Regions from separate parts of the Priestia sp. USM5 genome, predicted to be linked through region 2. Evidence: riboswitches for the same ligand, from Rfam matches in the RefSeq annotation. Region 2 holds a riboswitch; the other holds the start of a gene.
What was found. A riboswitch is a leader RNA that binds a small molecule or an ion and turns the genes downstream of it on or off. The one in region 2 is predicted to bind FMN.
Positions count from the first base shown of each region.

Region 1: it holds a riboswitch for FMN, as region 2 does, so the genes downstream of both, ACWATA_RS02785 (ECF transporter S component) here and ribE (riboflavin synthase) in region 2, are expected to answer to the same signal.

Region 1 is NZ_JBSGKN010000001.1:528,160-540,592, forward strand. Features, by position in the region: gene ACWATA_RS02770 (ATP-binding protein) at 1-1,644, shown strand, start outside; gene ACWATA_RS02775 (peptidoglycan DD-metalloendopeptidase family protein) at 1,816-2,505, shown strand; gene serA (phosphoglycerate dehydrogenase) at 2,537-4,111, opposite strand; FMN riboswitch at 4,411-4,554, shown strand; gene ACWATA_RS02785 (ECF transporter S component) at 4,709-5,284, shown strand; gene ACWATA_RS02790 (ferredoxin) at 5,366-5,614, opposite strand; gene ACWATA_RS02795 (YpbB family protein) at 5,872-6,921, shown strand; gene ACWATA_RS02800 (RecQ family ATP-dependent DNA helicase) at 6,945-8,462, shown strand; gene ACWATA_RS02805 (CPBP family intramembrane glutamic endopeptidase) at 8,462-9,067, shown strand; gene ACWATA_RS02810 (DUF2663 family protein) at 9,156-9,611, shown strand; gene ACWATA_RS02815 (hypothetical protein) at 9,666-10,040, shown strand; gene ACWATA_RS02820 (metallophosphoesterase) at 10,061-10,828, shown strand; gene ACWATA_RS02825 (MerR family transcriptional regulator) at 10,936-11,847, shown strand; gene ACWATA_RS02830 (genetic competence negative regulator) at 11,975-12,433, shown strand, end outside.
Region 2 is NZ_JBSGKN010000001.1:3,315,567-3,327,999, reverse strand. Features, by position in the region: gene metH (methionine synthase) at 1-1,806, opposite strand, end outside; gene ACWATA_RS17795 (bifunctional homocysteine S-methyltransferase/methylenetetrahydrofolate reductase) at 1,807-3,645, opposite strand; SAM riboswitch class I at 3,753-3,859, opposite strand; gene ACWATA_RS17790 (YkvI family membrane protein) at 4,192-5,226, shown strand; FMN riboswitch at 5,334-5,484, shown strand; gene ribE (riboflavin synthase) at 5,763-6,422, shown strand; gene ACWATA_RS17780 (bifunctional 3,4-dihydroxy-2-butanone-4-phosphate synthase/GTP cyclohydrolase II) at 6,439-7,632, shown strand; gene ribH (6,7-dimethyl-8-ribityllumazine synthase) at 7,724-8,194, shown strand; gene ACWATA_RS17770 (hypothetical protein) at 8,576-9,448, shown strand; gene glcT (glucose PTS transporter transcription antiterminator GlcT) at 9,580-10,428, shown strand; gene ptsG (glucose-specific PTS transporter subunit IIBC) at 10,699-12,433, shown strand, end outside.

The DNA of each region.
Region 1 (12,433 bases), 2.8 Mb from region 2:
CGTTTAACTAAAACGGCTGCTAAAATCTCTACCATTGTGCAGGAAACAGAGGATGAAAAGCTAGGACTATCCATTGCTCGTGAACTTGCAGATCAAGCAAGTGTAGTTATTGTTCAAGATAAAGATTTCTATTGGCATTCCACACATCCTGATAAAGAAAATAAGAAAGCTATTTCGGCCATTGTTAAACAAAACGATCAGCTAAATCAAGTGGTTGAAAAAGGTAAAGTAATACGGGAAAAAATGTACATGACCACAAAGAAAGACACGAGTGATGAGCCTTTAATGTTTGTTGTCGGTGTACCTTTAATGAAAGATAATAAACCGACAGGCGGCGTTTATCTGTATCAATCTCTTTCTGAAATTGAAGAGCCCGCTCAATATACGACTAAGTTCATTTTATTGGCTGCAGGTATTGCTATTATTTTAACTACTATCTTTGCTTTTTTCTTATCCACTCGAATTACAGCACCTCTTAGAAAAATGAGGCAGGCGGCATTTGAAGTAACAAAAGGGAACTTTGATACAAAAGTACCTATTTTAACTCACGATGAAATTGGAGAGTTAGCGATTGCTTTTAATCAAATGGGCAGGCAGTTAAAGTTTAATCTCAATGCGCTCAATCAGGAAAAAGAACAGCTTTCAAGTATTTTAAGCAGTATGGCAGACGGTGTTATTACGTTTAGTAGAGACGGATCGATTTTAATTACCAATCCCCCAGCGGAGCATTTTCTTCAGACTTGGTATTACGAGCAGGATGTGAACAACCAGCAGGTGCCTGAGCTTCCAGCAAACGTCGTGCATTTGTTTCAAACGGTAGTAGAGACTGAAACGGAGCGAAGTGCAGAGTTGAAAATTCAAGGGAAAACGTGGGTCATTTTAATGTCACCGCTCTATAATCAAACGAAAATCCGCGGTGCTGTAGCTGTACTGCGAGACATGTCTGAAGAGCGTAAACTTGATAAATCAAGAAAAGATTTTATTGCAAACGTGTCTCATGAATTGCGTACACCCATTTCTATGCTTCAAGGTTATAGTGAAGCTATTATTGACGATATTGCAAGTACGGATGAAGAAAAGAAAGAAATTGCACAGGTGATTTATGATGAATCACTCCGTATGGGCCGGCTTGTAAATGAACTTTTAGATTTAGCGCGAATGGAAGCGGGACATGTGCAGCTTCACTTAGAATCTGTAGCAATGGTTGAATTTACAGAACGTGTTTTGCGCAAGTTTCAAGGGTTAGCTAAAGAAAAACATATTAAACTGTCTCTTAATGGAAAAATAGAAGATGAATTTGAAGCGATGATTGATTCAGACCGTATGGAACAAGTGCTGACAAACTTAATTGATAATGCCATTCGTCATACGGATGACTACGGAGAAGTAAAGCTGCATCTTGATAAAAGTCAATCCGAAATCCATCTTTCTGTTCAAGATACGGGAGCAGGGATTCCAAAAGAAGATCTTCCGTTTGTATTTGAGCGATTTTATAAAGCTGATAAAGCCAGAACGAGAGGAAAGTCAGGAACTGGTCTTGGGCTTGCGATCGCTAAAAATATCGTGGAGGCACATCAAGGGATTATTGCAGTTGAAAGTGAATTAAATGAAGGAACAACTTTCTTTATCAAACTGCCAAAGTAAACACATGCTAAATAACAGTTTGTCTTCGGCTGAAATAATAAGAATAGCAAAGAGATGTGATTCATTGGAGAATCACATCTCTTTATTTTTTCTATAAACAAGTCTAAAAGAGAAGGAATTGGCATATAGTATGTTTTGTGTGCAATGATCTACATAGGAGGTTCTTTCTTCATGATTGACGTGTTAAGAAGAATATTGGTTGTATTAGTGATGGGATTGTGTATAGGTCTTTTATTTTTGGGCGGGCAAATGGTAAAGGCAGAAGAGAAGCAGTGGGAGTGGCCGGTTGAAGGAGTCTTAACTGATATATTTGGTTCTCGTCACGCCAAACACTTTGGAATCGATATAGCAGCACCTGTTGGTACACAGGTGTATGCTGTTGCAAAAGGAGTGGTGAGCCGCTCTTATTATTCAAATACATACGGGCAAGTTGTTTTTATCAAACAAACGAATGGATACGAAACGGTCTATGCTCATCTAGAGAAACGACTTGTTGCAGAAGGAAATTCTGTATCCGCAGGTCAAAACATTGGATGGGTTGGCAATACAGGACGATCTTCAGGTGCACATTTGCATTTTGAAGTTCATCAAGGAAGTTGGAATCCGGATAAAACCAATGCGGTAAACCCACTCGCCAAATTGGACAAGCAAAAACTATCGGCATACGTAAAAAACGATTTAGCTGCCACGGTTTTTCAGCAGTTACATCAGGCTTCTGATAACTGTATTCTTATCCATCAAGGAGATACATTATCTGAACTTGCGGCCAAATATGAAGTCGATGTGGAGCAGCTAAGAAAGTGGAATCATTTAGAGAACACCGCTTTAAATGCAGGACAAGTGTTAAAAATAAGTCCATAAAAAAAGAGCCGCTAAGGCTCTTTTTTCAATGTCACAACTCAATGCGCTGTATGGTCACGATTTCGCTTGTTTGTTTTAATGAATTGATGACAGAATCATCTAAAAGTTTATCAAACGTGAGCATCATAATGGCTTCTCCGCCTTTTTGCTTACGGCCCACTTGCATGGTAGCAATGTTAATACGTAAATCTCCAAGTACTTTCCCTACATTTCCAATAACTCCGGGCTGATCACTGTGACGGATATAAAGAAGATGTCCTTCTGGATAAAAATCAATATCAAACGAATCAATATTAACAATTCGAGGTCCATATCCTGCTATATAAGTGCCCGTAATCGTAAATGTACGCTGTTCGCCTGTTACTGTAACGTCAATTATATTAGAATATCCTTGCGTATCTTCCGATGTTTTTTCACCAAATGTAATTCCTCGTTCTTTGGCAATCATAGAAGCATTGACTTCGTTAACAGGTGAGTCAATACGATGGGTTAAAAAGCCTGATAACAAGCTCCGTGTAATATAAGTGGTTTCTAAATCCGTCACTGTACCTCCGTAGGAGATCGAGATATGCTGAACGGGTTCTCGCATGCATTGAGATAAAATAGCTCCCATTTGTTTAGTAAGGCTCGTAAACGGCTGAATTTTTTCAAAAACTTCTTTAGAAAGCGTTGGTAAATTAATGGATGAACTTACAGGATTACCTTCTAGAAAACGCAGAACGTCATGTGCCACGTCTTCAGCAACGTTAAGCTGGGCTTCTTTTGTAGAAGCTCCTAAATGGGGAGTTGTAATAACTTGATCAAAATGTAACAAAGGGTTATCAATCGGCGGTTCAACTTCAAATACGTCAATAGCTGCACCTTGAACATGGCCAATTTCTAAATAATGAACTAAGGCTTTTTCATCAATGATCCCGCCGCGTGCGCAGTTTAATAAAAATACACCCTTCTTTGTTTTGGCTAATGTTTCATGATTGAGCAATCCCTTGGTTTCTTTCGTAAGCGGAGTGTGTACGGTAATTACATCCGCTGCTGCTAGTAATTCATCCAGGGATAATAGTTCTACGCCTAGCTTTTCAGCTCGGGAAGAGGTTAAAAAAGGATCGTAAACGTGAACGCTCATATTGAAGGCTTTTGCGCGTTTAGCAAGCTCTGAGCCAATTCGTCCAAATCCGATAATGCCCAGGTGTTTGCGATTAAGCTCTGTTCCAACAAATGCTGAGCGGTTCCATTCGCGCGCTTTGACTGAAGCATTTCCTTGGGGGATATGCCGAAACAAGCTAGCCATCATAGCAAATGTATGTTCCGCCGTTGAAATGGTATTTCCGTTCGGCGCGTTAATAACGACAACCCCTCGTTTGGTTGAGGCTTCAATATCAATATTATCGACACCTACTCCAGCGCGAGCAACAATTTTTAAATTCGGCATTTTTGCCAGCAAATCCTCTGTAACCGTCGTAGCACTCCGTACTAAAAGCGCATCGTACGTATGCAAATCATTCTCAACTTCTTCAACTTTTTTTCGCGTAAGATTCACATGAGGAGCTTCGAGTAGTGGAGCAAGACCTTCATTGCTAATTGAATCAGCTACTAATACGTTATACATGACGTGAACATCTCCCTTGGATTTTACTATCATCAAATATTTGATAATTTACCATGTTAAAAAAATTCTGTCAATTATATTTTTTAAACTTTACAATTAGTTATCAAATACACAATTGTAAACGTAAAATTGAAACTATAAATATGTCATAATGCTGTTGGTTATGCACTTATTTCCTTATTTTACATATAAAACAGTAATGAAGTTTATAAAAGACATCAATTTAATAGGAATTAAAAAAACTTCTTTATTTACTTTTAATTCGAGATAACATATAATAAATTCATAATTAAATATTGGTCTATCTTCGGGGCAGGGTGAAATTCCCGACCGGCGGTAAAAAAACAAATTGTTTTGAGCCCGCGAGCTTATATGTAATACATACGAGCAGATTTGGTGAAATTCCAAAGCCGACAGTACAGTCTGGATGGGAGAAGGTGGAGGTTCAGCGTTCAAAACCTAATGTGATGAACGTTTATTAAATATGCCTGCCATGTCTCCTCTCAACGAATCATTTGTTGGGAGGTTTTTGCGTTGGGATATGAAGTTGAACCTTTCTTCTTTGAAGAGTGGATCACAAAGAAGGAGAGAGGCAAGATGCAACAAAGTAAGAAAACTCAAAAGCTGGTTATACTAGGAATGTTAAGCAGTATTGCTTACATTTTAATGATGATTAATTTTCCGATTCCTGGATTACCTCCGTTTTTAACAATTGATTTTAGCGAAATTCCTGCACTCGTAGCAGCACTTGTATTTGGACCTATGGCTGCTGTTATAGTAGAAGGAATAAAAAATTTATTGAATTATTTAATTCAAGGAAGTGCTACAGGGGTTCCGGTTGGTCAAGTGGCGAACTTTGTAGCTGGTTTACTGTTCGTTCTTCCTGTATCATATATGTTCCGTCGATTTAAAACAGCTAAAGGCGTAACGATAGGTTTGGTTACGGGTACGGTTGTAATGACGGTACTCATGGCTGTCTTAAATTATTATGTCTTTTTACCGGCGTATACAATCTTCTTACAATCGCCAGAAATGTCTAGTGAACAGGCCCGTCAATATATCGTTGCAGGTATTTTGCCGTTTAACTTAATAAAAGGAGCAGCAACAGGGGTTATTTTTGTCTTATTGTTTTCAAAAATGAAGCAATGGATCACGCGCCGCGTTGCTGTTTAATTCAATCGCTCTCCCGGGGAGAGCGATTTTTATATATAAAAAAACCTGCAGCATGTACTATACTACAGGTTTGTTCAATACTTATTCGAATTTATTAGCATCGCCTTCGAATTTTTCATCCGCTACGCGAATTGAATCCGTAGGGCAGCCTTCCATTGCATCCATCATATCATCTTCTAGATCTTCTGGAATTTCTACTACACCTTGGTTATCATCTAATGTTACGAATGCAATACCTTCATCATCATAATCATAAATGTCTGGTGCTGCTGCTCCGCAAGCGCCGCATGCGATGCAAGTATCTTTATCAACAATTGTATATTTTGGCATAACAAGACCTCCTGTAAAGTGTTCGAAAATTTCTTATTATATAATCTCTTCGCGAATCAAGAGTGAAATTTCTCCTTATTCATTGTAAAATGATTTATAAAACTTTTCAATAGAAAAGTCACTGAGAATGCTTATCAAATCAAGGTTTCTTCACTTATCCAAACGTTTTGATACATAAAGGAAAGAGCTAAAAAGCCTTTATCTCACATGCTATTGGTCACTTTTGGTACAATGAATGAGAAAGGAAGTTGACACCTTTGAATTATATTCAAGTTAGCATTTTATTTTGTATAAAACAGTTAAAAGGTGAGCGAACCGCCTATGGTATTTATCATTTATTAACAGGTAAAAAGTCAGCGCAAACAATTCAAGACGGAAAAATTTTTGGAATCTCTTTTCTTTTTCAGTCATTTCTTTACTTAGATAAACGGTCTTTTGAAACCTGCGTTGCATATTTAAAAGAACAGCAGTATATCGAAGAAACTGAAAATCAAAAGTATGTGATGACAGATAAGGGACGAACACGCCTTGAAGATGAACTGACGGCTCGGCCCTTTCATCCAGCTTTAGACGGATGGAAATTCGCAAGCAGTACTCAATTATTTTTAGCAAGAATCACTTTGTTCATTCAGACCTTATCAAACCTACAGTATTTTCAAAAAGGGTTTTTACCCATTTCCAAAAATCCTGAGGTCATTCAATGGGTCAAAACGTATATTATGTCTCAAAAGCAAACGCGTCAAGAGTTAGCCGCCGAGCTATTCAAAGAGCTCCGAACGTGCTTGAAAGATTGTACGGAACGGGATGCGTCTCTTTTTGTTTTGCAACTGACTGGATACGAAAGAGTAGGCTTTACAAAAAATCAGTTAGCATATCAATATGAACTCGATGAGCATTATGTGCATATTCAACTTTTAGGGGTTATTCATCATATCATTGAAAAAGTGAGTCAAAATAATGAAAGCTTTCATGTACTTTCTTCTTTTTTGCATGATCTATATTTAGAATTGCCTTTGACAAGCTCGACGTTAAAAACGTATAGCTGGCTTCAAAAAGGAAAGGCGCTTGAAGAAATTGCTTATATAAGGCGTTTAAAAGAAAGTACAATTGAAGATCATATTGCAGAATTAGCTCTGTTTGTTCCATCTTTTTCAATCGATGCATACGTATCGCCTAAGCAGCAGGAAGAAATTATCTCGGCTTTTGAAAGTTTGCGTACAAATAAATTAAAGGCGATAAAGGAAGAAGTAAAAGACGACGTTACCTATTTTCAGATTCGTCTCGTATTAGCAAAACATTTTACCTGATACTAAAAAAAGTGGTGTTTGATGTGAAGATAGAACAACTTCTACAGAAACAATTTGGCTATAGCCAATTTCGACTAGGACAAAAAGAGATTATTCAAGATATTTTAACAGGTCATAATGTGTTAGCGGTTCTTCCTACAGGAACAGGGAAATCATTGTGCTATCAGCTCCCCGCTTATGTGTTGAACCGACCGGTGCTGATTGTATCTCCTTTAATTTCACTGATGGAAGATCAAGTTCAACAACTAAAGGCAAGTGGAGAAAAGAGAGTTATTGCCTTAAATAGTTTCCTACAACAAGAAGAAAAAAGACGGGCGCTAAAAGATTTAGCTTTTTATCGTTTTATTTATGCATCTCCTGAAATTTTGCAAAACGCTGTTGTGGTAGAAGCATTAAAACAGGCAAAGGTAGGCCTTTTCGTTGTGGACGAGGCGCACTGTATTTCTCAGTGGGGACATGATTTCCGTTTGGATTATCTTCAGTTAGGAGATATATGGAAGGAACTTGGCAGTCCGCTATGTCTGGCACTAACAGGAACTGCGACTAGGGAAGTAGTGGAAGATATTAAGCGTTACTTATCGCTGCCTGCTGTCAACGAGCACATCTATTCCATGAATCGAAGTAATATTGCGATGAAAGTTGATTTTGTTGCAAGTATTGAAGAGAAAAAAGAGAAGTTGCTGATGTACGTTAGTGAACTGCAAAGTCCAGGAATTATCTATTGTTCCAGCCGATCTTGGACAGAAGCATTAACACAGCTTCTAAAGGAAAATGGGATACAGCGAGTGCAGTATTACCATGGGGGAATGGAACCGAATGAAAGAATGCTTGTTCAACAGCAATTTTTAGAAAATCAGCTGGATATCATTTGCTGCACAAGTGCATTTGGAATGGGGGTTAATAAATCGAATGTTCGCTTTGTTATTCATTTTCATACACCTACGCAGCTAGAAGCATACGTACAGGAAATTGGAAGAAGTGGACGCGATCAGCAAAACAGTATTGCGATTTTGCTTTATGCTGAAGGAGACGATGATTTTGCTCATTCTTTACTTGAAATTGAGCTTCCTTCTTCAGATATCATCTTATACTGCCTGTCGTATTTACGAAATCATGATCAGGCCATTCCTTTAAAACAAGTAGAGTCTCATTTTCTTTATACAGTGGGTATTCAAGAAACACATTGGCGATTTATTCGTTATTATTTGTACAGAGAAAATGTAGTGGAAAATGAACATGTTGAACCTAGGAAAATCCCTGAATCGCTGCATGAAACGATTGTTGCAGCTGTAAATAAACGTCTTCGAAACAAACATGACAAGTACCGTGCGATGAAGGAGTTTATTGAGGCAAAAGAATGCCGTCGTCAGGTGCTGCTTGGCTATTTCAATGAGCTAGGAAAATCAGAGCTTCAGAATTGTTGCGATTGCTGCGGATTGGATTTAGAAGCCTATAAAAAAACAAATGGTGAGCAAGAGCAATGGACATTTCAAGGCTGGGAATTAGAATTAGCTCGTTTGCTTCGTCAAGGAGAGATATAATGGCAAAGTCACAGCAAGAGCTTATTTCATCCATGACGGATGCAGAGCTGGTTAAAAATTTATATGTAACGCAGCTGCTCATCTGCTTTATTGCTTTAGGCATCGGTTTTTTCACATTTGATTCGTGGCATTCCTTTTTACAGTTTTTTGAGCTGGATTGGGCTTCTATTTTATTGTACGGGGGAGGTACAGCTCTCTTGGTAGTAGGAGGAGATATGCTTCTAATGAAGTGTGTACCCGAGCATTTATATGATGACGGAGGGATTAATGAACGTTTATTTGCTAATCGTTCCATTCCTCATCTAGCCCTTATTTGCCTAATCGTTGCATGTTCAGAAGAAATATTATTTCGAGGGGTTATACAAGTTCAGTTCGGCCTTTTTTGGGCGAGTATCGTATTTGCACTCGTTCACATTCGATATTTAAAAAAGTGGTTTCTTTTTATTTCGGTTGTGGTTTTAAGCTTTTTAATAGGGTTGCTGTTTTGGTGGACTGAAAATTTGTATGTCACGATTTTCACTCATTTTCTCATTGATTTTTTATTAGGCCTGCAGATACGAAAGTCAAAAGGGAAATCTGTACAGCCAGAAGAACTCATGCAGTAAAGGTTAAGGAAACAGCCATTATTTTCAGTGTTATCCACATAATCTTTTATATTCACTCATATGTTGTACTAGCATACGAGGGGGTGGAATGTTGGAAAACAAGTTGATAGACTTTGAAAGCGATGAAACACTTCAATATATATTAGCGAGCGTTATCAAAAGAAAAGAGACGGTTAATAAGCTGAAAGCTAAAGAGAAAAGATGGAAGCTTTTGTTTTTAGCCAGCTTAACGGCTGTTATTAGCTACTTTTTTTTCATATTTCAAAGCGGTTTTTTTACGACGTTTAGCGAATTTTTCTCATTTTTGTTAGGTAACATAGGGCATTTGATGTTTCTATTGTTCACCGTCTCCCTTTATTTTTATACTGTACAGCTGCAGAAAAAAAGCGAGAAAGCGGAAAAGACTTTTCAAGACTTGCGCTGTGAGATTATTAAAAGAAGCAAAGAGCTATGGGCGACGCCTGAAACATGGGAGAACCGAAAAGAAACGTTCCGCTGGATGCAGTCCACTTATGGAATTAATTTATATCATGAAAATAAATAGAATCGCATGAAAAAGCCTCTTTTTACATAGAAGTTTAGTGAAGGGGGTTTTTTTGTGAGAGATTGGTTTAACTTGCTGGGTGCGTGGTTATGCAGTTATTATATCAGCAGTTTAACGGCTGTAGGCTCAAAAGCTTCGTTAACCTATTTACTTATTCAAATGATTTTACATCCGTTAGATGTGTTTGGTATTATAATCTTATTTTTCACGGCTCTTTTTTGTCTGTCGGCGGCAGTTCGTAAAGTGTTTCTGCAAAGTCGGTTGTTTCTAAAAGGCTATAAGGTAAAATGGCATGAATATCTTGTTTCATGTCTATGTGTGATAGGAGTTTTATCGTTAAGTACAGTTGCGCTTTATCAAGTAGTAGGTTTGTTAACAATTGCGACAATTTATGCCCTTTCTTCTTTAACAGAAACACACCGTGTATAAAATGAAAAGAAGGAGAATATATGGTTATTTCTTTAATTATTTTAGCGTTAGGCATAGGCCTGCTGATTTTTATGTTTTCGGAAGCTCATCGTACATATGTAGAAGAAAGAACGATTCATTTATCAACATTTCCCGGAAATCAGCAGCCTTTACGCCTGTTTTTTATATCGGATGTACATAAGCGAACAGTTTCGTCGAAGCTGTTGGAAAAAATACCTGGTGAAGTAGATTTTGTGATCATAGGCGGTGACTTACTAGAAGGAGGAGTACCTTTATTGCGTGCTCGTCAAAATATTCAAAAGCTTAAAACGCTTGGACCGGTCTATTTTGTATGGGGAAATAATGATTACGAAGTAAGTCAAGTGCAATTGAAGCAGATGCTTAAGGATGAGGGAGTTATTACCCTTAAAAACGAGCATGTCTCTGCAGTTTCTAAACATGGTACTACATGCAATTTTGCGGGAGTAGATGATTTATCCGAAGGTGAGATGGATCTAAAGCGAGCTGTTTCTTCCATTGAACCTGACCAGCTTACCATTCTTCTAAGCCACAATCCTGATGTTATCTATTATGTAGATGAAAAATCAAAAGTAGATTTAATTTTGAGCGGACATACACACGGAGGACAGATACGCTTATTTAATTTTGGTATGTATGAATTAGGAGGGCTGAAAGAGAAAAGACAGATTCCTCTTTTTGTTAGTAATGGATATGGTACAACCTCCCTGCCTCTCCGTTTACAAGCTAGAGCACAAACGCATTATATCACTTTAAAAAGGAAAGAATAGCCTTGAACAAACTCTTTACATAGCATATACAAATTTTACACACAGGATAACTTATCCTATAATTCAATTAATAGAAACAGTTCACGAAGAGTAGTTGGAGGTTACGTATGGCTCACGAAGGGAAGTATAATATTAAAGCCATCTCAAATATGGTCGGGATCCAGCCGGGAACTTTGCGTGCATGGGAACGACGCTATCAAATTTTAAATCCTGTCCGCAATGAATCGGGGCATCGGTTATATACAGAGGAAGATTTGCGGAAATTAAAATGGCTCACGGAAAAAGTGAGCGGAGGTTTTACGATTAGTCAAGCGGTTTCGTTATTAGAAACGGAAAGTAGTACAGTAGGAGCGTTTGAAGAAGAAGGAGAAGTAGATTCCCCTCAGAAAATTAGGGATGAGCTGTTAACGATGCTTCTATCTTTTGAAGAAGGAAAAGCACAGGATTTAATTAATCATGCGTTTAGCCTGTATTCGGTAGAAAAAGTGGTTATTGATATTTTGGGTTCTCTACTCGTGACGGTTGGAGATATGTGGGAAAAAGGGCAAATCACAAGTGCTCATGAGCATTATACGACTCAAGTATTAAAAACGCGTATCAGCATGATTTTTTATTCGCTGCCTTCAAATGGCTTATTGCCTAAAGCGATTGCTGTATGTGGGCCTAATGAGACACATGAAGTTGGACTTCTAGTCTTTACGCTATTTTTACGCCGTAAAGGGTTTGAGGTTATTTATTTAGGAAGCAGCATTGAAGATAAAGATGTTGAGCTAATTGTTAAAGAAGTAGACCCAACGTTTTTATTTATGTCATGCACAATGATGGAAAATGCCGAGAAAACACTGAATTTGACGAACCAAATGATAAAGAAATTCCCGCATCTTAAAGTAGGATTAGGCGGTTATGTGTTTGATGGTTTAGATAGCAAAAGAAAAGGCGAGGCTCAGCCGTTTATTTTAGGAAATACAAAAGAAGAGTGGAACAGCTGGCTAACAAAAAAATTAGCAGAAATTGATTGAGAATAGCTTGTCTTTCCTTTCATAAACCTGTAAACTCGTAAGTAAACATCACGAACCGTTTTCCAAAAAATACATATACTGCATTATCGAACCATGTGGTTATGAGTGCAAGCGGGGAGGGACGCTAATGAGGCTTGAACGATTAAACTATAATAAGCTAAAAGTTTTTTTGACCTACGATGATTTAAAAGAAAGAGGGTTAACAAAAGAAGATCTATGGACAGATACATTCAAAGTAAAACAGCTCTTTCGTGAGATGATAGAGCAAGCTTCTCAAGAACTGAACTTTGAACCTACAAATTCTCTTTCGGTAGAAGTTTTTTCACTTCAAGCACAGGGAATGGTTGTATTTGTGACAAAGCAGTATGAAGAAGAAACTAGCTACGGTGAGTTCGATGAAGACGAGTTCGAGGACTTCATTGAAATGCAGGTCATGCTAGATGAAAGCGAAGACATGTTTTTTGAGTTTGATTCATTTGAAGATGTCATTCAGCTGACCAAGCGCATGTCAAACTTTTACGATACGGATAGCGTGCTCTATTCATTCGAAAAACGTTTTTACGTGCTGTTGGATTATCACATGCTG
Region 2 (12,433 bases):
TAGCGTTTCATCAGTTGTGTTAAATAATAACGCATTAGCAAGCTCAATTTCAGCTTCTGGAATAGAAGCATAGCGCTCTAATTTTTCTGTATTAACAATGGCATAATCGAGTCCAGCCTGCGTACAGTGATAAAGGTAAACCGCATTTAGTACTTCACGTCCGACTGGAGGAAGACCGAATGACACGTTACTTACGCCGAGAATGGTCAGGCAATCAGGCAGGGCTTCTTTAATCATTTTAATTCCCTTAACTGTTTCTTCAGCAGAACCAATATATTGTTCATCACCAGTCCCTACAGGAAACACAAGAGGGTCAAAAATAATATCTTTTGGATTAAAGCCATGTTTTTCAACAAGCAAATCATGTGAGCGTTTAGCAATCTCTACTTTTCTTTCTGCAGTAACGGCCATGCCTGTTTCATCGATTGTACCGACAACCAGAGCTGCGCCGAATTTTTTTACTAGCGGTAAGATTGCATCAAAACGCTCTTCACCATCTTCTAAGTTAATGGAGTTGATAATGACCTTGCCTTGCGAGTACGTTAAAGCTTTTTCAATAACTTTCTCGTCAGTTGAATCGATTACAAGAGGAACCTTCACTTTTTTTACAACTTCTTGAATAAATTCCTCCATGTCTTCCATTTCTTCACGGTCTGGATCTGCTAAGCAAATATCAATAACGTGAGCACCATTTTTAACTTGAGCACGCGCAATTTCAGATGCTTCTTCAATTTTCCCTTCCGCAATCAGACGCTTGAACTTGCGAGAACCGATTACATTCGTACGTTCTCCCACAAAAAGAGGGCGCATAGAATCGTCATATACAAGCGGTTCAATACCCGTTACAGCATGATTATGCTCGGAGCGATCAAGCGAACGAGGAGCAACCTCTTTTACCGCTTCAGCAAGTGCTTTAATATGAGCAGGCGTTGTACCACAGCATCCGCCTACAAAGTTCAGCCAGCCTTTATCAGCAAACCCTTTAATTTTTTGAGCCAGCAGCTCAGGGGACTCATGATAATTGCCTTCTTCATCCGGAAGTCCAGCGTTTGGATAACAGCTAACAGCTGAAGTGGCTAGGTCTGAAAGAGAGCGAATATGATCCGTCATAAATTCAGGACCTGTCGCGCAGTTAAGTCCGACTGAAAGAGGCTTCATGTGTTCCAGTGATAAGTAAAAAGATTCGATATCTTGACCAGCGAGAGTTGTTCCCATTGGCTCAATCGTTCCTGAAATCATAATTGGAACTTCTATTTTCAGTTTTTCAAACGCCGCTGTAATGCCTAAAAACGCAGCTTTTACGTTCAGCATGTCTTGACAGGTTTCGACTAGAAGTAAGTCGACGCCGCCGTCTAACAAACCCCGAGCTTGCTCTTCGTACGATTCTACTAACTCAGGGAATGTAATACCTCCCGTAACAGAGAGAGTTTTAGTGGTAGGGCCGATAGCTCCAGCTACGAACCTAGGCCATTCGGGAGTTGAATATTTATCACGGGCTGCACAAGCAAGCTTCACAGCTTCGATATTCAATTCATACGCCAAGTGGCCTAAATCGTATTCATCAAGTACGGTAGATGTTGAGCCAAACGTATTGGTTTCAATGATGTCAGCACCCGCTGCAAAATACTCTTCATGAATGCGCTGAATTACATGAGGCGCTGTTCGGGTCAAATATTCGTTGCAGCCTTCATATTCTTCGCCGCCAAAATCTTCAGCGGTTAAATCAGCATCTTGAATCATCGTTCCCATTGCTCCATCGATGACGAGTATTCGCTTCTTTAGTTGTTGTTCGATAAGTGAGCTCATTTATATCTTCCTTTCTGATGTAACGAGTTGCTTGTCATGAATATAGCGTGTTAGAATTTCGGTCATTTCATAGCGCATAAACGGAGTAATTAAGTAAATACCGTCAAATAGCTCATATGCTGTATCAATTAAGTTTTTTGCAATCGCAAGGCCTTCGACTTCACCGCGAATCCGGTCATTTCCCGTTGCGTCCATACGTTCTAGAATATCTTCTGATAATTTAATTCCAGGTACTTCATGGTGAATAAATCGAGCATTTCTTGCGCTTGTTAACGGCATGATCCCGATGTATACCGGTGTTGTTAAATGTTTGGTTGCTTCATATACCTCTTCAATTTGCTTAGTTGAATAGAGAGGCTGAGTAATGAAATAGTGAGCCCCGCAGTCGATTTTCTTTTCCAAGCGCTGAACGGCTCGGTCTAAGTGACGCACGTTTGGGTTAAAGGCAGCTGCAATAGAAAAATTGGTTTTTTGACCAAGCGGTTTGCCGGAATAAGATAGTCCTTCATTAAACTGAGCGATTAAACTAATCAAGTCAAATGAAGATAAATCATAGACCGAAGTGGCGCCAGGGAAATCGCCAACTTTTGACGGATCACCGGTAATTGCAAGCACTTGATTCATTCCTAGCGTATGAAGTCCCATTAAATGAGATTGAAGTCCAATTAAATTTCGGTCGCGACAGGTAATATGAATAAGCGGTCGTGCTTTTGTTTCTTGTTGCATCAGTGTTGCCATTGCCAAGTTGCTGATGCGAGGTGAGGCAAGAGAATTATCAGCTAATGTAATAGCATCTACGCCGACTTTATCAAGTGCTTTTGCGCCTTCTAAAAATTTCGTCGGACCAAGCTGTTTAGGCGGATCCAGCTCGACGATAACCGAGCGGCGCTTCTTCACAATTTCGTGCATATGAGGTTTATCCTGCTGCTCACGCTCTTGAACCGTAACGACTGGTCTCATTTTAACGACTTTGCTTGTAATCGGAGGCAGGTCTTTTAAGGCAGACGACATGGCGCGTACGTGAGCTGGTGTTGTACCGCAACATCCTCCAATTAAGCGAACCCCTTGTTCGCGGAATAAACGCGCGCTTTCTACAAAGTAGTCTTCATTCGTTTCATATTCCAGCTTGCCTTCCACATACGCCGGAAGGCTGGCATTAGGGTAAGCAGATAAGAAAGCACGATCAGGAAGCGGTACTTCTTCAAGAGACTGAATCATATGATAAGGACCTAAACGGCAGTTTAGCCCGACAACATCTGCTCCCAAGTCTTCTAATTCTTTTAATGCATCTGCTAAAGGACGCCCATCTTGCAGTACGCCAATATCATGCAGGGAAACGTGGGTAATAATAGGCTTATCCGTTTCTTTTCTTGCTAGTGTAAGAACGGTCTTTAATTCTTCGAAATCATAGTATGTTTCAAATAAAAGGCCATCCACGCCTTCATTTAAAAGCCAAAACATTTGTTCACGAATGCTTCGCTTAACCTCTTCTAAACTAATAGCATTTTTTTGGAAAGAACGAATTCCACCAAGTGTACCAAGCACGTAAGCCTGATCTTTTGCAGCTTGTTTCGCTAATTTTACACCAGCAACATTGATGTCTTTGACTGAATCTTCTAATCCATAACGGGCAAGTTTTTGATAATTAGCAGCGTACGTATTTGTTTGAATAACGTTTGCACCAGCTTCTACATAGGCTCTGTGAATACGAGAAACCTCTTCTGGTTTGGTGATGTTTAGTTCTTCAAAACAGCTGTCAATACCGTGTGAGTAAAGGAGGGTACCAGTGGCACCATCCCCAATTAAAATTTTAGACTTTAAATCTTCAAGTAACCCCATGTCAAAACCTCCTTAAATTGTTCCGCTTCTATTTCACGAGTGATTCGTTTTATGCAATATGCCGATAAAATAGAAAAAGTCTTCTTAAGAAGAAGACTTTTTTCGCCTTCTTATCTTCCAAGCAATAAATTGCTTGCTGGATTTAGCACCATGTCTCTAACGACTGGTTGCTGAGGTTTCAAAGGGCCAGTCCCTCCACCTCTCATGATAAGAATCAATTGTATATAATTGAAACATATTTTTTTAAATAGAAAGAATACTTATTTAATAATTTATCTGATTTTTAGAAATTATACAACAGTAAATTGTGAATTTCCAGCAAATATTGAGGAAAATTTAAAAGCTAAAGGGAAAATATCCGTATATTTTGTTTGAAAACTGCCGTTATGTTAAGGGATAAAGGGTTTTCATGAAAAAAACAAGAAGGAAATAAAAAAACGAAAAAGGAACAGCACCGGGTGAGGCGAGGATTTACATATAAAAGGCTCGTCTTTTTTTAACCGTTTCTACATATAGTGAACTATGAAGGGTAGAAGGGTGATGGGCATGAAAAGGTGGAAACTCACGCTGCAGGTTGCTGCTACGTATGTAGGCACCGTTGTAGGAGCCGGTTTTGCAACAGGCAAGGAAATTGTTCAATTTTTTACACAGTACGGGGAACTTGGAATGGTTGGAATTTTGGTCAGCGGCTTGTTTTTTATTTGGCTAGGTTCGAAAATGATGCTGCTTTCGCACGCAATTGGGGCTTCTTCTTATCAGCAGCTTAATACATATTTATTTGGTGATGTACTTGGAAAAGCGGTAAACGGTGTAATGATCGTCATTTTATTTGGAGTAACTTCAGTCATGCTAGCGAGTACGGGGGCAATAGGAAAAGAACAGTTCGGGCTGTGGCCTCCTGTTGGGATGATTTGTACAATTGTTTTAACTTATATATTTATCGCAAGAGGAATTAACGGTATTTTAATGGTTAATTCTCTTGTTGTGCCGATGATGCTTTCATTTGCTTTTATCATCTTTGTGCCAAATGTCAGCTATTTCTCACTGATTCAAACGAAGCCAGACTTAACGCTCGTCACACAGTGGAAGTGGGCGGTTAGTCCCTTTTTATATATTTCCCTAAATCTAGCTTTGGCTCAGGCCGTTTTAGTTCCATTAGGAAGCTCCGTGAAAGATAAGAGCGTGATCAAAAAAGGGGCCGTAATAGGAGGATGTGTACTTACGTTTATGCTTGTTTCTACTCATCTTGCCCTTTCCAATTTGCCTTATTCATTTCAACTTGATATTCCTATGAGTGCCGTTGTTAAAAATATCTCAGCGTGGGTGAATGTTTTATTTACGGTAGTTGTGTTAGGCGAGATTTTTACTACATTGATTGGAAATGTATTTGGAATCGCTAAACAGCTTCAATCATTTCTTCCCCTGAATGACAAACAAGCTTTTGCGTTTATTATCTTGGCATGCTTTATTATCGGGCAATTTGGATATGCTCAGCTTCTTGAGTTTTTGTATCCGATATTTGGCTATATTGGACTAGCTTTTGTATGGATGCTATGTATTAAAAAAGAAAAAATAAGCTAAAAGCTGGATTTTGAAGAGCGGATGTGAAAAAACGAAGTTAAATGATGTGACAAGTCGATTTTACTTTGCTATAATGTAAAACAAATAAGACTCTAGCAGTCGAATATATTATCCTTCGGGGTCGGGTGTAAGTCCCAACCGGCGGTGATAAAGCATATGCTTTTAAGCCCGTGACCCGTTTTCATACGATGTATGTTAGCGGTGGATCTAGTTAAAATCTAGAGCCGACAGTAAAAGTCTGGATGGGAGAAGGATCAGGAAGCACAGTTGTTTTTTTGTGTTGTATTAATAAGGGACAGGTTTGCCTTTTTTAAAGCTACCCTTGTTTTTATACACAAAACATAACTGTTTATTTCGTATACAATTAGCGGAATTTTGCATAGATAAAACTGATTCAGCTCAGCCGACCCCTTGGACATTTGTTCAAGGGGCTTTTTTATTTTCAGTGGTTGGGGGAAAGATAAATATGAAAAAAAAGCAGCTGCTATTTCAAAACGGCATAAGAAGTTGGAATAGCGCCAAAGCAGGTGAAGAAAATGTTCACGGGTATTATTGAAGAAATTGGAAAAATAAAACGGATTCAAAAGGCTACAGAAGCAATTGTTCTTACGATTGATGCGAAGACCGTGTTAGAAGATGTGAACTTAGGGGACAGTATTTCAGTTAACGGCGTTTGTTTAACCGTAACGGCTTACTCTCAAAATGAATTTACGGTCGACGTCATGCCGGAGACGATTAAAGCAAGTACCCTGCAGCTTCTAACCGTTGGATCACGTGTTAACTTAGAACGGGCGATGGCTGCAAATGGCCGGTTTGGAGGGCATTTCGTCAGCGGACACGTTGATGGAATTGGAACCATTGTAAGCAAAACACGTAAAGGAAATGCCTTTTATTATGAAATTCAAGTGGATCCTGAACTTCGTGAATTTATGATGTTAAAAGGATCTGTTTCTGTAGACGGAACAAGTCTTACTATTTTTGATGTCAGCAATCAATCATTTACTATTTCTCTTATTCCTCATACGGTGCTTCACACAGTCGTGGGAGACAAACAGCGAGGAGACAAGGTGAATATTGAATGCGATATGTTAGCTAAATATATGCATCAGATGATGGCTAACAAGTCAACTCCTGGCGCCTCGAATCGGTCAGGTAATATGAAGGATTTATTGCAGCAGCATGGTTTTACAAATTAACAGTGAGGTGAAAGAGATGTTTCATAAAGTAGAAGAAGCCATTGAAGAGTTAAAAAAGGGAAAAGTGGTTATTGTATGCGACGATGAAGATCGAGAAAATGAAGGAGATTTTATTGCATTAGCCGAAAAAACGACGCCTGAGGTTATTAACTTTATGGCTACTCATGGAAGAGGATTAATTTGTACACCTGTTAATGAAGAAATTGCGCATAAATTGAATCTTCACCCAATGGTAGTGAACAATACGGATGTACATGGAACAGCATTTACAGTAAGTATTGATCATATTTCAAGTACAACAGGTATCAGTGCGTACGAACGTTCTGCTACCGTTATGGCTCTTGTAAATGAAGCAACGGTAGCAAGTGATTTTCAACGACCAGGACACATTTTTCCGTTGATTGCAAAAGACGGGGGCGTTCTGCAGCGTGCGGGTCATACAGAGGCCGCTGTTGATTTAGCCGTGTTAGCAGGAGGAAAGCCTGCGGGTGTTATTTGTGAAATTATGAATGAAGATGGAACAATGGCACGCGTACCGGATTTAACAAAGATTGCAGAGCAATTTGATTTAAAAATGATTACAATAAAAGATTTGATTGCCTACCGCCGCAAACATGACCAGCTGATTAGCCGTGAAGTAGAAGTAAGCTTACCTACGGCATTTGGTGATTTTAAGGCTGTAGGATATACAAATAAACTTGATAATAAAGAACATGTGGCTCTTATCAAGGGTGATATCGATCATAATAGCCCCGTTCTCGTGCGTGTTCACTCCGAGTGCTTGACTGGAGATGTGTTTGGCTCTGAGCGCTGTGACTGCGGTCCTCAGCTTCACGCAGCTCTTACGCAAATTGAAGAAGAAGGACGCGGCATTCTGCTGTATATGCGTCAAGAGGGCAGAGGTATTGGCTTATTAAATAAGCTAAGAGCATATAAGCTGCAGGAAGAAGGATACGATACCGTAGAAGCGAATGAAAAACTCGGGTTTGCTGCGGATTTACGAGAGTATGGAATCGGTGCTCAAATCTTAAAGGACCTTGGAGTCAAACAAATGAAGCTTTTAACGAACAATCCTCGCAAAATTACTGGGCTAAAAGGCTACGACCTTGAAGTGGTAGAGAGAGTGCCTCTTCAAATGCCGGCAGTGGATGCCAATAAAAAATACTTAGATACCAAAGCTAAAAAACTAGGTCATTTATTACATTTATAAGTTTACACTTTTTTTCGTTATAACAAATGAAGCTAATTCATGAAAAGAAATGTAAATAACTATATATTACTACTAGCAGGAGGAACAAGAGATGAATCATTTATATGAAGGAAATTTAGTTGGCACAGGATTAAAAATCGGAATCGTGGTAGGGCGTTTTAATGAATTTATTACAGGGCGTTTACTTAGTGGAGCAGAAGATGCGCTTAAACGTCACGGCGTAGCTGATGAAGATGTAGACGTGGCTTGGGTACCGGGCGCTTATGAAATTCCATTAATCGCTAAAAAATTAGCTGAATCTAAAAAATATGACGCGGTTATTACGCTAGGAACGGTTATTCGAGGAGCTACTCCACACTTTGATTTTGTATGTAATGAAGTAGCAAAAGGCGTTGCATCTCAAAGCTTACAAACAGGCGTACCAATTATCTTTGGTGTATTAACAACTGAAACAATTGAGCAAGCAATTGAACGTGCAGGAACAAAAGCAGGAAACAAAGGATGGGAAGCTGCAGCATCAGCTATCGAAATGGCCAACCTTTCAAAAATGATTGAAGGATAGTAGAAGTAATTCCAGTTTTTGTGAGCTGAAGAGTTAAAAGAGGCTGAAACAAAAGTATGGTAGTTGAAAGAAGATCCGAACGATGAATCGTTCGGATTTTTTCATGGTTAGGGTTACATTACAACGTAGGTTTCCTGTATGTAGGCTTCTAACTGTTGAGTGGAGAGCAGGGCGAAGGCTCCTGTAGGGAAAGCGAAGCCTTGCAGGGAATCACCTGCAGTGCAGCAAGCGATCCATACTATCTCATGTATCCGATTTGTTCGCCTTTAGATTAGATTGATGTAGTATGTCTCAATCTCTTTTGAATAGCAGCTAGCTATGTATAATTTAGCTAAAACGTCTTACTCTAAGTAATAATTAGGTCGTAAAAGGGAGACGTCTATGCCTCATTATACTGCTTTTTTTGCATTGATTATTATCAGCACAGCCGTTTTGCTTACAGTATTCATACGTAAAAAAGATAAAAGGCTAGTCGTTTTGCTTTTTTTTATCATTGGAATGGCTTATGTACTAGAGTATGTTGTATTTGTGTTGTTTGAAAGTTACGAGTACGATCCTGATTTTATGACCAATGAATATTTTGATAATTTGTTTGGGTCCTTAACTTCTCAAACGTTTGCTTTTCCAATCATGGCTATGGTGGTAGCTGCTTATCAATTAAAATTCCGCTATATTTTAATCATTTCGGCTATGTTTATGGGGATTGAAGAATTATTTTTACACTGGGATATTTATACACATCACTGGTGGAAAACAATTTATACAGGCGTTTTAATGACTATAGGCTTTAGTATTTCAAAGATTTGGTATGTATGGCTAACAGAACGGTATATGACATTTGTGCATTACGCTACATTTTTTCTGGGAATGCTCGCCATTACTTCTACTATTATGTTTCTGCTGTTAGCATACTTTCATAATAATTGGTTTTATACGGGATGGTTTGCGTCGGCTACTCATGATTCCGTAAATGCAACGATGATTTATGTTTGTATTGTTACGATTCTCCTCGTTTGGAGTGTAGTCAAAGAATTTTTTATTGGAGCTGGGATCATTATAGCGGGGCTGCGTATAGTAGATATTTTACTAATTCACTATGGGATTTTACTGGTATCTATTACCACTTCACTTGTTCTTTTTACGCTTTTACAAGCGGGTGTATTCATTCTGAGCGTTATGCTTCAAAACTTTATTATGAAAAATTGTTATGGGACGAGCAAAAAAGACGTTGCGTTTCCAGCAAAGAACTACTAAGATAATACGTAACTCAAATAGTTTAGTTCAATAATATTTGAAACAAAGAAAAATGAATTGACGGTTATGCGTATTATTTGTAAGATAGGAAAGCAAATAATAGAAAGCCGAAACAGGGGAGTGAAGGATTCGTGAAAGAGTCCTTTTTTGTAGAAAAGGTACTTAATAATAATGTATTAATTGCTAAACACCTTACCTATGATGAAGTTGTGCTAATTGGGAAAGGAATAGGGTTCAATAAGAAAAAAGGCGATGAAATCGATGCAAAAGCCGTGGAGAAAATGTTTTTGTTAAAGAGTGAAGAAGAGCAAGAACAGTACAAGCAGCTTTTAGCTCAGGTGGATGAAGACGTGATTGAAATGATGAATGATATTGTAACGCACATTCAAAAGCGTGTTAACATTCCTTTGAATGAGCATATACACATTTCATTGACGGATCATATCGCGTTTGCAATAAAACGTTTTCAGCAGGGAATGGGGCTTAAAAATCCATTTTTACTTGAAACAAAAGCCTTATATCCAGAGGAATACACGATCGCATCTGAAGTGGTAGAAATTATTAGTCGTAAAATAGGCGTGAAGCTTCCAGTAGGAGAGATTGGTTTTATTGCGCTACATATTCACAGCGCGCTGACTGAAAAAAATCTGCTGGAAGTGAATCAAGACTCGCAGCTTATTCAAACGATTATTAATGTGATTGAAGAATCGCTTCATCTGCAGGTAGACAAAGAATCTGTACACTATATGAGATTGATTCGTCATTTACATTTTGCCATTGATCGAGTAAAAACAGGAGAAAAAATAGAAGAGCCAAAAAAAATTGCTTTGCTATTGAAAGAAGAATATCCTCTGTGTTACAATGTGTCTTGGAAAGTGATAAAAGTAATGCAGCAAGCGTTACATTTACCTGTGTATGAAGCAGAAGCAGTTTACTTAACGATGCATTTGCAGCGACTTATAACAAAAACGGATTTATAAAATCATTTCAATACGTGTTACTGATACGATCAGGCATGAGTGAGAAATGAAGCGATGTGTAATTGGATGAGTGTATCCATTTGTCGTTTCTTTTTCCTCATGCCTTTTTTTGTTATAAGAAAGCGCAATCATTGAAGACTTCGCCTCATAACACCAGGAGATGTAATGAGTTTTCTAGTTAAAGAAAGCGTTTTATGAAAGCGCGTTAATGATTCACGTATCAAATAAATAGCTTGTTGCACACTAAGTATATAAAAGGGGGTAAACGCCATGTTCAAAAAGCTTTTTGGCGTCTTACAAAAAGTTGGTAAAGCACTTATGCTACCGGTTGCGATTTTACCGGCAGCAGGTATTTTATTAGGCTTCGGTACAGCGTTTCAAAATGAAACATTATTAGACTTATTACCAGCCTTAAATGCAGATTGGTTCCAGCTCATTGCTCACGTAATGGCTAATGCCGGCGACATTATTTTTGGTAATTTACCGCTATTGTTTGCCGTTGGGGTAGCCGTTGGATTAGCTGGCGGTGATGGAGTAGCAGGAATTGCGGCCATTGTTGGTTATTTAATTATGAACGTAACAATGGGTACAGTAAAAGGGTTAGATACATTAGACGCAGTAGAATTTAGCAAGTTATTGAAGGAAAGCCCAGCATATGCAAGTGTACTAGGTATTCATACACTGCAAACGGGAGTATTCGGTGGTATTATCATCGGGGTACTTGCAGCTTCAATGTATAATCGATTCTTTAATATTGATTTACCAGCATATTTAGGTTTCTTTGCTGGAAAACGTTTTGTTCCAATTGTAACTGGAGTTTCAGCTATTATCGTAGGGTTAATTATGGTAGTAGTATGGCCAGTAATTCAAAGTGGTCTGAACACTTTCTCAACAAATATGATTGATTCAAACTTAACCTTATCAGCATTTATCTTTGGGTTAATTGAACGTTCATTAATTCCATTTGGGCTACATCATATTTTCTATTCACCTTTCTGGTTTGAATTTGGGCAATATGTAGATAAAGCAGGTAATGTGGTTCACGGGGATCAACGTATTTTCTTTGCACAATTAAAAGATGGCGTGCCTTTAACAGCAGGAACATTCCAAGTTGGTAAATTCCCGTTCATGATGTTCGGATTACCAGCAGCAGCTCTTGCAATTTATCACGAAGCTCGTCCTGAAAACAAAAAATATGTAGCTGGTATCATGGGTTCAGCTGCTTTAACATCTTTCTTAACGGGTATTACAGAGCCGCTTGAGTTCTCATTCTTATTCGTAGCGCCAATACTATTTGCAATTCACGCAGTATTTGCTGGTTTGTCGTTTATGGTTATGCAATTATTAAATGTTAAAATCGGTATGACGTTCTCTGGGGGAGTCATTGACTACATTCTATTCGGGGTTCTACAAAACCGTACAGCATGGTGGCTAGTTATTCCAGTAGGTTTAGTTCTAGCAGTTATCTACTACTTCGGTTTCCGCTTTGCAATCCGTAAATTTAACTTAAAAACACCGGGACGCGAAGATAAAGAAGAAGGTGCAGATGATGAGAAAGTAGAAGCAGCAGAGCTTCCAACAAATGTTTTAGCTGCACTTGGCGGTAGAGAAAATATTACACATTTAGATGCTTGTATTACGCGTTTACGTGTTTCAGTAGATGATGTGGGTCACGTTGATAAAGACCGCTTGAAAAAACTTGGAGCAGCTGGTGTTCTTGAAGTTGGTAACAATATTCAAGCTATTTTCGGTCCGAAATCTGACACGTTAAAAGGTCAAATTCAAGACATTATGAATGGCAAAACACCGGTTGTCACAAAAGAAGAGACAAAAACAATTGAAAAACCTGTTGCAACATCTGAAGTAGGAAGCGATAATGGTAATGATATTGTTTCACCGATTGAGGGAGAATTGGTACCTTTATCGGAAGTACCAGATCAGGTATTTTCACAAAAATTAATGGGTGACGGTTTTGCAATTATTCCGAAAACAGGCACAGTAGTTG